Regions from separate parts of the Streptomyces sp. NPDC002403 genome, predicted to be linked through region 1. Evidence: riboswitches for the same ligand, from Rfam matches in the RefSeq annotation. Region 1 holds a riboswitch; the other holds the start of a gene.
The links. A riboswitch is a leader RNA that binds a small molecule or an ion and turns the genes downstream of it on or off. The one in region 1 is predicted to bind cobalamin.
Positions count from the first base shown of each region.

Region 2: it holds a riboswitch for cobalamin, as region 1 does, so the genes downstream of both, cobN (cobaltochelatase subunit CobN) here and ACWCPY_RS15045 (ribonucleoside-diphosphate reductase subunit alpha) in region 1, are expected to answer to the same signal.

Region 1 covers NZ_JBSFBQ010000011.1:5,315-12,720, reverse strand. The annotation lists gene ACWCPY_RS15070 (carbohydrate ABC transporter permease) at 1-43, opposite strand, end outside; gene ACWCPY_RS15065 (extracellular solute-binding protein) at 144-1,427, opposite strand; gene ACWCPY_RS15060 (GntR family transcriptional regulator) at 1,707-2,471, shown strand; gene ACWCPY_RS15055 (DUF3311 domain-containing protein) at 2,699-2,953, shown strand; gene mctP (monocarboxylate uptake permease MctP) at 2,950-4,584, shown strand; cobalamin riboswitch at 4,745-4,880, shown strand; gene ACWCPY_RS15045 (ribonucleoside-diphosphate reductase subunit alpha) at 5,023-7,406, shown strand, end outside.
Region 2 covers NZ_JBSFBQ010000003.1:236,205-243,610, forward strand. The annotation lists gene ACWCPY_RS05695 (precorrin-2 C(20)-methyltransferase) at 1-767, opposite strand, end outside; gene ACWCPY_RS05700 (precorrin-8X methylmutase) at 770-1,396, opposite strand; gene cobG (precorrin-3B synthase) at 1,459-2,778, opposite strand; adenosylcobalamin (AdoCbl) riboswitch at 2,879-2,959, shown strand; gene cobN (cobaltochelatase subunit CobN) at 3,047-6,643, shown strand; gene ACWCPY_RS05715 (hypothetical protein) at 6,887-7,123, shown strand; gene ACWCPY_RS05720 (hypothetical protein) at 7,193-7,406, opposite strand, start outside.

The DNA.
Region 1 (7,406 bases):
CGGCTGTCTTGGCCACATCCGAGGGTTCGGTCTGCACTGCCATGCTCGCCATCTCTTCCAACAAAGCCCTACACGGAACGGTGCGTACGACCGGGGCGGCGGGTCGGGACCCGCCGCCCCGGCGCGGGACGCGCTACTTGCGACTACTGCTGCTGGCTGAGGCGCTTGTTGAGCTCACCCTCGACCTGCTTGGCGGCCTCGGCGGGCGACTTGCCCTGGAGAACCAGCGTCATGTAGGTCTTGATCGGGTTCGGCGGGTTCTCGACCGGCGCCCACTCCGGGATCAGCGGCGTGGTGCCACCAGACTTGGCGGCGGCCGGACCGGCGGCCTCGGCGGCGGGCTGGCCGACGGTGTACTTCTGCATGGCGTCGTTCTTCGGGGACCAGCCGGCCTCCTTGATGAGCGCGCCGTCGTTCTGCTCGGAGAGCGCGATCTTCAGGAACTCCTTGGCCAGGTCCTGCTTCTTGCTGCCCGCGGCCACGGCGAGGTTGGAGCCGCCGAGGAAGACACCCTCGGGCTTGTCGGCCGTCTCACCGGGGATGGTGAAGAAGCCGATGTCGTCCTTGATCTTCGGGTTGGCCTTGATGGCGGTGCCGGCCTCGTAGCCCATCGCGATGATGGCGCCGGTCTTGCCCTTGGCGAAGACCTCGGCCTGCTGCGGGGTGGCCTCGTCCTTGTCCTTGGGGGCCTTGGAGAAGGCCTGGTACTGCTTGTAGACGTCCATGGCCTCGGCGACCTTCGGGTCGGCCAGGTTGGAGACGTACTTGTCGCCTTCCTTCTTGACCGGAGAGACGTCCTTGCCGACGAGCAGACCGTCGAAGAAGTACCAGTTCTGGCCGGGCAGGTAGATCGGCTCGGCGTTGCCCTTCTTCTCGATGGCCTGGAAGGCCTTGAAGAGGTCGGCACGGGTCTTCGGCGTCTCGGTGATACCGGCGTCCTTGAAGACCTTCTTGTTGTACATGACGACGCGGTTGCCCACGTACCACGGCAGGGCGTACTGCTTGCCGTCGTAGATGGAGGGCTGGTTGACGCCGTCGGCCCAGGCGGAGCCGATCTCCTTCTTCAGGTCACCGAGGTCGGCGAGACCGCCGGTCTTGGCGTACGCCGGGGTCTGGGTGTTGCCGATCTCCAGGACGTCCGGCGGGTTGGACTCGGAGAGGGCCGTGGTGACCTTCTGCTGAATGCCGTTCCAGTCCTGGACCTCGATCTTCAGCTTGGCCTTGGTCTTCTTCTCGAACTCCTCGGTGACCGTCTTGGTCCACCCGTCCGGGTTCGAGCCGGACATCGTCCACACGGTCAGGGTCTGGCCCTTGTACGCGTCCGGACCGGCCTTCTTGCCGCTGTCACCGCCGTCGTCGGACCCACACGCCGCGAGGCCGATCATCATGCCCGCGACGCCGATCGCCGCGATGAGCTTGCGCTTCACGCCAAACCCTCCTCAGGGATACTGCAACCCCGCCCACCGCGAAGACATTCGACGAGTACTGCTGGGGCTGGACCTGGTCTTTAATGGTTTAGACCAGTACCGGGAGCTTGGCCTAGACCTTTAGGGGTGTCAAGGGTGTATAAGAAGTGCACTCGCGTCCGTTATAGGACCGACACCTAAGGGAGGGCGACCAGCCGTGACCGGACCGTGCCACCATGTGAGCCGCGACAGACGGAGGAGCCGGTGACGGCAGCAACGCAAGCGTCGGGAAGGCGGACCATGGGTGCCGACGGGGGCAGTACGGAGAACGAGACGGGCGCGGCCACGCGGACGGCGCGCGTCCCGAAGTACTACCGGCTGAAGCGACATCTGCTCGACATGACGGACACCATGCCGCCGGGCACCCCCGTGCCGCCGGAGCGGACCCTGGCCGCCGAGTTCGACACCTCGCGCACCACCGTGCGCCAGGCGCTCCAGGAGCTGGTCGTCGAGGGCCGGCTGGAGCGCATCCAGGGCAAAGGCACCTTCGTCGCCAAGCCGAAGGTCTCGCAGGCCCTGCAACTCACCTCGTACACCGAGGACATGCGCGCCCAGGGCCTCGAACCGACCTCCCAGCTGCTGGACATCGGCTATGTGACGGCCGACGACACCCTCGCCGGGCTGCTCGACATCACCACCGGCGGCCGGGTGCTGCGGATCGAGCGGCTGAGGCTCGCCAGCGGCGAGCCGATGGCGATCGAGACCACACACCTTTCGGCCAAACGCTTCCCCGCGCTGCGCCGCTCGCTGGTGAAGTACACCTCCCTCTACACCGCCCTGTCGGAGGTGTACGACGTGCGGCTGGCCGAGGCCGAGGAGACCATCGAGACCTCGCTGGCCACCCCGCGCGAGGCCGGCCTGCTCGGTACCGACGTGGGCCTGCCCATGCTGATGCTCTCCCGGCACTCGCTCGACGGACAGGGCGAGCCGGTGGAGTGGGTGCGCTCGGTCTACCGGGGCGACCGGTACAAGTTCGTGGCGCGCCTGAAGCGGCCCACCGACTGAGCCCGGAACACCACTCGGGGCCCCCGCGGAAAGCATCACTCCGCGGGGGCCTTTCGTACATCTCGGTACGGACCAACTGCCGTACGCCTGGCGGAATCACGAACAGAAGTACCCACTCAGGGGACCGTTGCCGGACCGCAATGCGGACAGGGGGTGACGGTGACCGGAAGCCTCCCCTAGATTTCCTGCGCATTACAAGGTGATCAGCGAGGGGACGGAGTCGCCGCATGCCAGCAGGCCCAGAAGGAAAACCGCCCACCGTCACACCGGTGCGGGTGGTCATCGCCCTCTGTCTCGTCGCGCCGTTCGTGGCGATGCTCTGGGTGAGTTCGTACGCGAAGGTGGACCCCACCTTCATCGGCATTCCGTTCTTCTACTGGTACCAGATGCTCTGGGTGCTGATCTCCACCGCGCTGACGATGATCGCGTACAAGCTGTGGCAGCGTGACCAGCGCGCCCGCAAGGGAGGTGAGCCGGCATGAAGGACGGCGTGAACGGCGTCGCGCTCGGCGTCTTCATCTTCTTCTTCGTGGCCGTCACGGTCATGGGCTTCCTGGCGGCGCGCTGGCGCAAGGCCGAGAACGAGGCCAGCCTCGACGAATGGGGCCTGGGCGGACGGTCGTTCGGCACCTGGGTCACCTGGTTCCTGCTCGGCGGCGACCTGTACACCGCGTACACCTTCGTCGCCGTTCCGGCGGCGATCTACGCGGCGGGCGCGGCCGGCTTCTTCGCCGTGCCGTACACCATCCTGGTGTACCCGCTGATCTTCACCTTCCTGCCGCGGCTCTGGTCGGTCTCGCACAAGCACGGGTACGTCACCACCTCGGACTTCGTGCGCGGGCGCTTCGGCTCCAAGGGCCTGTCGCTGGCGGTCGCCGTCACGGGCATCCTCGCCACGATGCCGTACATCGCGCTCCAGCTCGTCGGCATCCAGGCGGTGCTGGACGTGATGGGCGTCGGCGGCGGCGAGAACACCCACTGGTTCGTCAAGGACCTGCCGCTGCTGATCGCGTTCGCGGTGCTCGCCGCGTACACCTACTCGTCCGGACTGCGGGCACCCGCGCTGATCGCCTTCGTCAAGGACGGGCTGATCTACCTGGTCATCGCGGTGGCGATCATCTACATCCCGATCAAGCTGGGCGGCTTCGACGACATCTTCGCCAAGGCGGGCGAGGCGTTCTCGCAGACCAACCCGGCCACCGGCAAACCGCGTGGCGCGCTCGCGCCGGGCGAGGCGGGCCAGTGGGGTTACGCCACCCTGGCGCTGGGCTCGGCGCTGGCGCTGTTCATGTATCCGCACTCGATCACGGCGACGCTCTCCAGCCGCAGCCGCAATGTGATCCGGCGCAACACCACGATCCTGCCGCTGTACTCGCTGATGCTGGGCCTGCTGGCGCTGCTCGGCTTCATGGCCATCGCCGCCGGGATCAAGGTGGACAACGGGCAGCTGGCCATCCCGCAGCTGTTCGAGAACATGTTCCCGGACTGGTTCGCGGGCGTCGCGTTCGCCGCCATCGGCATCGGCGCGCTGGTGCCCGCCGCGATCATGTCGATCGCCGCGGCGAACCTCTTCACCCGCAACATCTACAAGGACTTCCTGAAGCCGGACGCGACCCCGGAGCAGGAGACCAAGGTCTCCAAGCTGGTGTCGCTGCTGGTCAAGGTCGGCGCGCTCGCCTTCGTCCTCACCATGGACAAGACGGTCGCGATCAACTTCCAGCTGCTCGGCGGCATCTGGATCCTCCAGACGATGCCGGCCCTGGTCGGCGGCCTGTTCACCCGCTGGTTCCACCGCTGGGCGCTGCTCGCGGGCTGGGCGGTCGGCATGGTGTACGGGACGGTGGCCGCGTACGGGGTCGCCTCGCCGACCCAGAAGCACTTCGGCGGCTCGTCCGCGGAGATCCCCGGCATCGGCGAGATCGGCTACATCGGCCTCACCGCGTTCGTGCTGAACGTGGTCGTGACGGTGGTGCTGACCTTCGTCCTGAACGCCGTGAAGGCGCCCGCCGGGATCGACGAGACCTCCCCGGCCGACTACACCGCCGACGCGGGCGACCCAGGCGTCGAGGCGGAACTCCCGCCGGCCACGGCGGGGGCGCCGGGCGGCCACTGACGATCCGCGCCCACGGCCCGTCGAGCCCCCTCCAGCGGGGCGCGGCGGGCCGTCGGCGTGATCGGGTCGCCCGGCCCGGGAAAGGGCCGTACGGCTCGTTCTGTGGGTCCGGCCCGGTCGACGCGACACAACATGTGGGGGCTGCCTCATCGGGCAGCCCCCACATGTATGCTCTTCCTCGCTGTCGCCGCAGGGGAATCCGGTGCGAATCCGGAACTGTCCCGCAACGGTGTATTCAGTGCGCTTTTGTGCACCCCCGAGTCAGTCCGATGACCTGCCGGCAGCGCATCCGGCTCGACCGAACCGGATGCCCAGACGTCCGGGCCTCGCGGTTGGGCCGGTGGACGCCGTGCGGAGCGCTGCCCTGCCCCGGGTCTGCGCGTCCGCAGGGCTGCCCCGTTCCCCGCCGGCCCCGAGCCGAGCGAGGGAGAGCACCACGTGACCATCGCGCCAGCCGATCCGGCTTCAGTCGCCGCGTCCGCAGCAGCCGAGTCCGAGGCAGCCGCACAGGACGGACCGGGGACCGCACTGCTGCGGACCCTGACCGACCTCACCGCCGATCTGCCCGACACCGACCCCGGCCGGGTCGCCGCCGCCGCGCTGCGCGGCCGCAGCGCCCGGGCGGACGAGGCGGAGCTGCGTTCGCTGGCCACCGAGGCCGCCGCGGGCCTGATCTCCGAGGACCCCGCCTACTCCCGGCTCGCCGCCCGGCTCCTGACCCTCACCATCGCGGACGAGGCGGCCGGGCAGGGCGCGGTCTCCTTCTCCGCCTCGGTCGCCGTCGGGCACCGCGAGGGCCTGATCGCGGACCGTACCGCCGCGTTCGTCGCCCGCCACGCGGCCGCCCTCGACGCGCTGGTGGAGCGTTCGCTCGCCGACGGCGCGGACGACCGCTTCGGCTACTTCGGGCTGCGGACCCTGCACAGCCGCTATCTGCTGCGCCACCCGCACACCCGCCAGGTCGTCGAGACGCCCCAGCACTTCATGCTGCGGGTCGCGTCCGGGCTCGCCGAGGACGACTCGCAGCGCGCCGTGGACGAAGTGGCGGCGCTGTACGGGCTGATGAGCCGGCTCGACTACCTCCCCTCCTCCCCCACGCTCTTCAACTCCGGCACCCGGCACCCGCAGATGTCCTCCTGCTACCTGCTGGACTCCCCGCTGGACGAGCTCGACTCGATCTACGACCGCTACCACCAGGTGGCCCGGCTCTCCAAGCACGCGGGCGGCATCGGTCTCTCGTACTCCCGCATCCGCTCCCGCGGTTCGCTGATCCGCGGCACCAACGGGCACTCCAACGGCATCGTGCCGTTCCTGAAGACGCTGGACGCCTCCGTCGCCGCGGTCAACCAGGGGGGCCGCCGCAAGGGCGCCGCCGCCGTCTACCTGGAGACCTGGCACGCGGACATCGAGGAGTTCCTGGAGCTGCGCGACAACACGGGCGAGGACCAGCGGCGTACGCACAACCTCAACCTGGCCCACTGGATCCCGGACGAGTTCATGCGCCGGGTCGACGCGGACGGCGACTGGTCGCTGTTCTCGCCCGCCGACGTACCCGGCCTCGTCGATCTGTGGGGCGACGAGTTCGACGCCGCGTACCGGGCCGCCGAGGCCCAGGGGCTGGCCCGCAAGTCGATCCCGGCCCGCGAGCTGTACGGCCGGATGATGCGCACCCTCGCGCAGACCGGCCAGGGCTGGATGACGTTCAAGGACGCCTCCAACCGGACCGCGAACCAGACCGCCGAGCCGGGCACCGTCGTCCACTCGTCGAATCTGTGCACCGAGATCCTCGAAGTCACCGACGACGGCGAGACGGCGGTCTGCAACCTGGGCTCGGTCAACCTCGGCGCGTTCGTCGCCGACGGTGGCATCGACTGGGAGCGGCTGGACGCCACCGTCCGCACCGCCGTGACCTTCCTGGACCGGGTCGTCGACATCAACTTCTACCCGACCGAGCAGGCCGGCCGCTCCAACGCGAAGTGGCGCCCGGTGGGTCTGGGCGCCATGGGCCTCCAGGACGTCTTCTTCAAGCTGCGGCTGCCCTTCGACTCCCCCGAGGCCCGCGCGCTCTCCACGAAGATCTCCGAGCGGATCATGCTCGCCGCGTACGAGTCGTCCTGCGAGCTCGCCGAGCGGTCCGGACCGCTGCCCGCCTGGTCGCAGACGCGGGCGGCACGCGGTGTGCTGCACCCCGACCACTACGACACCGAGCTGAACTGGCCCGAGCGGTGGGAGGCGCTGCGCGCCCGCGTCGCGAGGAGCGGGATGCGCAACTCGCTGCTGCTCGCCATCGCGCCGACGGCGACGATCGCCTCGATCGCGGGGGTCTACGAGTGCATCGAGCCGCAGGTCTCCAACCTCTTCAAGCGCGAGACGCTCAGCGGTGAGTTCCTCCAGGTCAACGCGTATCTGGTCGATGAGCTGAAGCAGCTCGGGGTGTGGGACGCCCGCACCCGTGAGGCGCTGCGCGACGCCAGCGGCTCGGTGCAGGGCTTCGCCTGGATCCCGGAAGAGGTGCGGGCGCTGTACCGCACGGCGTGGGAGATCCCGCAGCGCGGTCTGATCGACATGGCGGCGGCCCGTACGCCGTTCCTGGACCAGAGCCAGTCGCTGAACCTGTTCCTGGAGACGCCGACGATCGGCAAGCTCTCCTCGATGTACGCGTACGCCTGGAAGCAGGGGCTGAAGACGACGTACTATCTGCGCTCGCGCCCGGCGACCCGGATCGCCCGTGCCGCCTCCGGCCAGGCCGCGACCGCCGCCCCCATTCCCGTACAGCAGGCTTCGGCGCCCGACGCGGACGCGATCGCCTGCTCCCTCGAAAA
Region 2 (7,406 bases), on a different contig from region 1:
ACCTCGCCGCCCTCCGGGGCACGCTCGGGGCGCGCCGCCCCCACCCTGCTGGGCAGGACCGCGACCGCGAAGTACGGCACCGAATCGGCGTCGACCCCGGTCAGTTCGCCCACGCGTTCCCCGGCCATCGTGGCGCGCTCCACGTAACGCGCCTCGGGCAGCCGCCCGGACGTCTCGAAGGCGCGGCGCACGGCGGGGAACGTACGTCCCAGCTTCATGACCACGGCGGCGTCGGTGGCGGCGAGACGGGCGGTCAGCTCCTCCTCGGGCAGGGTGCCGGGCAGGATGGTCAGCACCTCCTCGCCCTCGACGAGCGGGGTCCCGAGCCGCGCGGCGGCCGCGCTCACCGAGGTGACGCCCGGGATCACCTCGGTCGGGTAGCGGTCGGCGAGCCGCTTGTGCATGTGCATGTACGAGCCGTAGAAGAGCGGGTCGCCCTCGGCCAGCACCGCGACCGTGCGGCCGGCGTCCAGATGCGCCGCCAGACGGGCCGCCGCCTCGGCGTAGAACTCCTCCATCGCCCCCCGGTACCCGCCGGGGTGGTCCGTGGTCTCCGTCGTGACGGGGTAGACCAGCTGCTCCTCGACATGGTCGGCACGGATGTGCTTCGCCGCGATGGACCGGGCGATGGACCGTCCGTGCCGGGCGCTGTGGTACGCGACGACATCGGCCTCGGCGATGATCTCCACCGCGCGTACGGTCATCAGGGCCGGATCGCCGGGGCCGAGCCCGACCCCGTACAGCCGGCCCGTCTTCTGCTCGCTCACGTCTACTCCTCCTCGCTGGCGATCGCGTTGAGGGCGGCTGCCGCGATGGCGCTGCCGCCGCGACGGCCCCGGACGATCAGGTGCTCCAGTCCGGAGGGGTGCGCGGCCAGGGCGTCCTTGGACTCGGCGGCACCGATGAAGCCGACCGGCACACCGATGACCGCGGCGGGGCGCGGCGCGCCCTCCTCGATCATCTCCAGCAGCCGGAACAGCGCGGTCGGTGCGTTCCCGACGGCGACGACCGCGCCTTCCATCCGGTCGCGCCACAGCTCCAGGGCGGCTGCGCTGCGCGTGGTGCCCAACTCCTTCGCGAGCCCGGGCACCGCCGGGTCGGACAGGGTGCACACCACCTCGTTGTCCGCGGGCAGCCGCTTGCGGGTGACACCGCTGGCGACCATGGCCACATCGCACAGGATGGGCGCGCCGGCCCGCAGAGCGGCGCGGGCGCGGGCGACCGCGTCCGGAGTGAAAGCGAGATCACGGACGAGATCGACCATCCCGCAGGCGTGGATCATGCGGACCGCGACCTGGCTCACATCGGCGGGCAGGCCTGCGAGATCCGCCTCCGCGCGGATCGTGGCGAAGGACTGGCGATAGATCGCCGGTCCGTCCTTCTCGTACTGGTGCACAGTGCTTTCGCTCTCTTCCTCGGGCGTGCAACGTCGGGTACAGGGGAGTGGGCGTACGGGGGTCAGCCGCGCCCGCGGCGGGCCGCGGCCACCGCCGCGGCGAGACCGCCGGGGCTGTCGGGGACGCTCACGGGAGCGCCCCGCTCCTCGCCCCGCACAAGGGAGATCCGGTGCCCGTCAGGGGTGGCGACGACATCGACCCACTCGCCGCGGGGGTGCCCGCAGCGGCGTTCGCACCCGGACCAGTACACCGGCAGCAGCCCCGCGCCCCCCACCGAGGCCGCCGCCCGGGCCCGCACATCGGCCAGCGACTTCGCACAGCCGGGCCGGCCGATACAGGCACCCACCCCGGTCCAGGGGGAGTCGGGGCCGACGACGAGACCGGTGGCCCCCAACTCGTCCAGCGACCGGGCGGCCTGCCGCCGCTCCACCCCCGGTACGACGACCCCGCGCCACGGCGTCAGCCTCAACTCACCGGCGCCCCGGTGACGGGCCGTCTCCGTCAGCGACCGCCACTGCGCCGGGGCGATGCGCCCCAGGGGGATGCCGACCGACAGGGCGGTTCCGTCCCGTGGGCCGGTCACGACGCCGGGGGCGGGGCCGTCAGAGTTCGACGGACAGGCGCGGTCCTCGGTGGATTCGGTGCCGGGCCCTGCCTCCCGCAACCGTCGTACGACCTCTTCGAGGAGGGATCCGGCGCCGCCGGGCAGATCCGGTACACGCCAGGCGCCGGTGCCCGACGCCTGCTCCAGGAAGGTCTCGGCCGCCAGGAGGGCGGCCCGCGGCGCCCGTGCGCCCGGTATCCGTGCGGTGGCCGGGGCCGTGCCGATCCGCAGCAGCGCCGTCCCGTCGTCCTGCGCCAGCAGCGTCACATCGCCGCCCAGCGCGTCCACATCGCCACGGCCGTCGTCGAGTACGAACAGGAACCTGCCCGACAGACCCGCCGTCCCTCCGCCCGCGCACAGCAGCGCGTCCAGTTCGGAAAGCCAGGGGCCGACGTCCCGCGCGCCCCGGCCGTCGAGTCCCGAGAGCGGTGAAGCCACGATGTTGCGTATCCGCTCGTGCCGAGCGGAGGGCAACAGCCCCGCCTCTCCCAGCCGGTCGGCCAGTTCGGCTCCGCAGTCCGGACCCAGCCCGCGCAACTGGACGTTGCCGCGCGATGTGAGATGCAACTCACCATCGCCCAGACTCTCCGACAGCGCCCCCAGGGCTTCTGCCTGCACCGCCGTCAGCAGACCGCCGGGAACCCGGACACGGGCCAGCCGGCCGTCGTCCGCCCGGTGCAGCCGAAGCGTGCCGGGGCAGGCGTCACCGCGGTCCCGGGCAGAGGCGTCTCCCGGCGGTGAAGGCGAAGTGGCAGGTCGGGGCATGGCGGCGAGCATACCGACCATCCGACCGGATCCGTATGTCCTCCATCGGTTGACCGGCCCTTACTATGCCTACTGACGAGCCATCCGGCACGTCGTCGCCACAGACGGCGACAGGGGAGGAAGTCCGGTGCGATTCCGGCACGGTCCCGCCACTGTGAGCCCGGCCACGGCCTGGCAAGTCAGGAACTCCCTTCCCCGAACACTCGAACCCGTTCGAGCAGGGGAGCCTCATTCCGACACCGCCCGGGGCGTGGACACCCCGAGGAAGGCCCGACGCTGCATGATCCTGCTCCTGTCGACGTCCGACACCGACCTGCTCAGTGCCCGCGCCTCGGACGGCCCGGTCCCCTACCGCTACGCCAACCCCTCCCGGCTCCCGCTCCAGGACCTGCCCGAGCTGCTCGACGGCGTCGACCTCGTCGTCGTACGCCTCCTCGGCGGCGTACGCGCCTGGCAGGACGGCCTCGACCAAGTCCTCGCCACCGGACGCCCCGTCGTCGTCCTCACCGGCGAACAGGCCCCCGACGCCCAGCTGATGGCCGCCTCCACGGTCCCCATCGGCATCGCCGCCGAGGCCCACGCCTACCTGGCCCACGGCGGCCCCGCCAACCTGGACCAGCTCGCCCGCTTCCTCTCCGACACCGTGCTGCTCACCGGCCACGGCTTCGCACCGCCCGCCCCGGCACCCTCCTGGGGCCCGCTGGAGCGCACCCCCCGGCGCACCGACGGCCCGGTCGTCGCCGTGCTCTACTACCGCGCCCACCACATGAGCGGCAACACCGCGTTCGTCGAGGCGCTCTGCCGTGCCGTCGAGGACGCCGGCGCCCGCGCGCTGCCGCTGTACGTCGCCTCGCTGCGCACCCCCGAGGCCGAACTCATCGAAGAGCTGCGCGCCGCCGACGCGATCGTGACCACCGTCCTCGCCGCGGGCGGCACCCGGCCCGCCGAGGCCTCGGCAGGCGGCGACGACGAGTCCTGGGACGCGGGCGTCCTCAGCGGCCTCGACGTACCCATCCTGCAGGCCCTCTGCCTCACCGGTTCACGCACCGACTGGGAGGACAACGACGAGGGCGTCTCCCCGCTCGACGCCGCCAGCCAGATCGCGGTCCCCGAGTTCGACGGCCGCCTGATCACCGTGCCGTTCTCGTTCAAGGAGATCGACGAGGACGGCCTGCCCGCGTACGTCGCCGACACCGAGCGCGCCGCCCGCGTCGCCGGGATCGCCGTGCGCCACGCCCGGCTGCGCCACATCCCGGCCGCCGAGAAGCGGATCGCGCTCGTCCTGTCCGCGTACCCGACCAAGCACTCCCGGATCGGCAACGCCGTCGGCCTCGACACCCCGGCCAGCGCCGTCGCCCTGCTGCGCCGACTCCGCGCCGAGGGATACGACTTCGGCACGCGGGAAGTCCCCGGCCTCGTGTCGGGCGACGGCGACGAGCTGATCCGCGCGCTGATCGAGGCGGGCGGCCACGACCAGGAGTGGCTCACCGAGGAGCAGCTGGCCCGCAACCCGGTCCGCATCCCGGCCGCCGACTACCGGCGCTGGTACGCGACCCTCCCGGCCGAGCTCCGCGAAGCCGTCGAGCGGCACTGGGGCCCCGCCCCGGGCGAGATGTTCGTGGACCGGTCGGCCAACCCGGACGGCGACATCGTGCTCGCCGCCCTGCGCCACGGCAATCTGCTCATCCTCATCCAGCCGCCGCGCGGCTTCGGCGAGAACCCGATCGCGATCTACCACGACCCCGATCTGCCGCCCTCGCACCACTACCTGGCCGCCTACCGCTGGATCGCCGCCCGGGCCGACGACAACGGCTTCGGCGCCGACGCGATGATCCACCTCGGCAAGCACGGCAACCTGGAGTGGCTGCCCGGCAAGAACGCAGGCCTCTCCGCCGCCTGCGGCCCCGACGCCGCCCTCGGCGACCTCCCGCTGGTCTACCCGTTCCTGGTCAACGACCCGGGCGAGGGGACACAGGCCAAGCGGCGCGTCCACGCCACCCTCGTGGACCACCTGGTACCGCCGATGGCACGCGCCGACAGCTACGGGGACATCGCCCGCCTCGAACAACTCCTGGACGAGCACGCCCAGATCGCGGCGATGGACCCGGCGAAGCTCCCGGCGATCCGCGCACAGATCTGGACCCTGATCCAGGCCGCCAAGCTCGACCACGACCTGGGACTCGAGGACCGTCCGGAGGACGAGGGCTTCGACGAGTTCATCATGCATCTCGACGGCTGGCTCTGTGAGATCAAGGACGCCCAGATCCGCGACGGCCTGCACGTCCTGGGCGGCGCCCCGGCAGGTGCCGACCGGGTCAACCTCGTCCTCGCGATCCTGCGCGCCCGCCAGATCTGGGGCGGCACGGCCTCCCTGCCGGGCCTGCGCGAGGCATTGGGACTCGACGAGTCCGCCGCGACCCGCGTCACCGCCGACGAGGCCGAGGAGCGGGCCCGCGCCCTGGTCCAGGCGATGGAGGACGCGGACTGGTCCCCGGACGCCGTCGCCGAGGTGGCCGCCGGCCACCCGCGGGCGGTCGCCGACATCCTCGGCTTCGCGGCCCGCGAGGTGGTGCCGAGGCTGGCCGCCACGACCGACGAACTCGACCACACCCTGCACGCGCTGGACGGCGGATTCGTCCCCGCCGGACCCTCCGGCTCCCCGCTCCGCGGCCTGGTCAACGTCCTGCCGACCGGCCGCAACTTCTACTCCGTCGATCCCAAGGCCGTGCCCTCACGTCTCGCCTGGGAGACCGGCCAGGCCCTGGCCGACTCGCTCCTGGAGCGCTACCGCACCGACAACGGCGACTGGCCCACCTCGGTCGGCCTGTCCCTGTGGGGCACCAGCGCGATGCGCACCGCCGGTGACGACGTCGCCGAAGCCTTCGCCCTGCTCGGCGTCCGCCCGGTCTGGGACGACGCCTCGCGCCGCGTCACCGGCCTGGAGGCGATCCCGCCGGCCGAACTCGGCCGCCCGCGCATCGACGTCACCCTGCGCATCAGTGGTTTCTTCCGCGACGCCTTCCCGCACACCATCGGCCTGCTCGACGACGCGGTCCGCCTCGTCGCCTCCCTGGACGAGCCCGCCGAGCAGAACCACGTACGCGCCCACACCCAGGCCGACCTGGCCGCCCACGGCGACGAACGCCGCGCCACCACCCGTATCTTCGGCTCCCGCCCCGGTACGTACGGCGCCGGACTGCTCCAGCTCATCGACTCCCGCGACTGGCGCACCGACGCGGACCTCGCCGAGGTGTACACGGTGTGGGGCGGCTACGCCTACGGACGCGAACTCGACGGCCGCCCGGCCCGGGAGGAGATGGAGACGGCGTACAAGCGGATCGCGGTCGCGGCCAAGAACACCGACACCCGTGAACACGACATCGCCGACTCGGACGACTACTTCCAGTACCACGGCGGCATGGTGGCCACCGTCCGCGCCCTGCGCGGCACGGCCCCGGAGGCGTACATCGGCGACTCCACCCGCCCCGAGACGGTCCGCACCCGCACCCTGGTGGAGGAGACCTCACGGGTCTTCCGCGCCCGGGTCGTGAACCCCAAGTGGATCGAGGCGATGCGCCGGCACGGCTACAAGGGCGCCTTCGAGCTGGCCGCCACCGTCGACTACCTCTTCGGCTACGACGCGACGACGGGCGTGGTCGCCGACTGGATGTACGACAAGCTCACCGAGACGTACGTCCTGGACCCGGTCAACCGCGAGTTCCTCCAGCAGGCCAACCCCTGGGCCCTGCACGGCATCGCGGAACGCCTCCTGGAGGCGGAGTCCCGCGGCATGTGGGCCAAGTCCGACCCGGCGGTCCTCGAAGCGCTGCGCCAGGCATACCTGGAGACGGAGGGCAACCTGGAGGGCGAGGACTGACCCCCGGGACCCGGCCATCCGGCAGCGACTTACGACCGGGCCCCGGCCGCAGCAGCGGCCGGGGCCCGGTCCGCCGTCCGGCTGTTCTCCGTGCCGGCCCGCGTCCCCGTGCCCCGGATGGCGGTGATCGCCGCACTCGGCTGTTTCCCGCCACCGCCCGGGAAAGCGTGTGTACGAGTGACATGGCGCCGAGGACACCGCCGCCGGGCATAGTGTCGCCGGTGACGTGGAAGCGATCTACGCATGACCGAAAGTGACAGTCCTCATATCTCGATGCCCAGGATCACCGTGCTGGGAGTGCAGCCCGGTGATCCGCCCTTCCGTCTGGTGGAGGTCGACGGGGAGGTTGTCAGCGCCGCGACATCGATGATGGATGTGCTCAGTGCCGCCTCGGCCGCAGGAATCAAGGTCCACGACCTCGACGACCCCGACGTGGTGCGGTGGGTGGGCGGCGGCAAGTACGTCTGGAGGCCGCACTGACAGTTCTTCCGTAGCCGACCGTGCGCGACACGGCCGAGTGGCCCGGACACCGTCGAGCCGGGCCACCGGTCAGCCCCGGTACAGCTCGCAGCCGTCCGACCGGGCACCGCCGCCCGACTCGCACAGGCTCGCGTGGGCCGGTACGGCCGCCACGGCGATTCCCGCCACGGCAGCGGCCGCGACGACGGTGGCCTTGAGCTTCCGCAGGCCGATGACCGACTCCTTCGGTGTTGCGTCGATGGCCGACCCGCTGGGACGCGCGAACACACCGACGTACGACAAC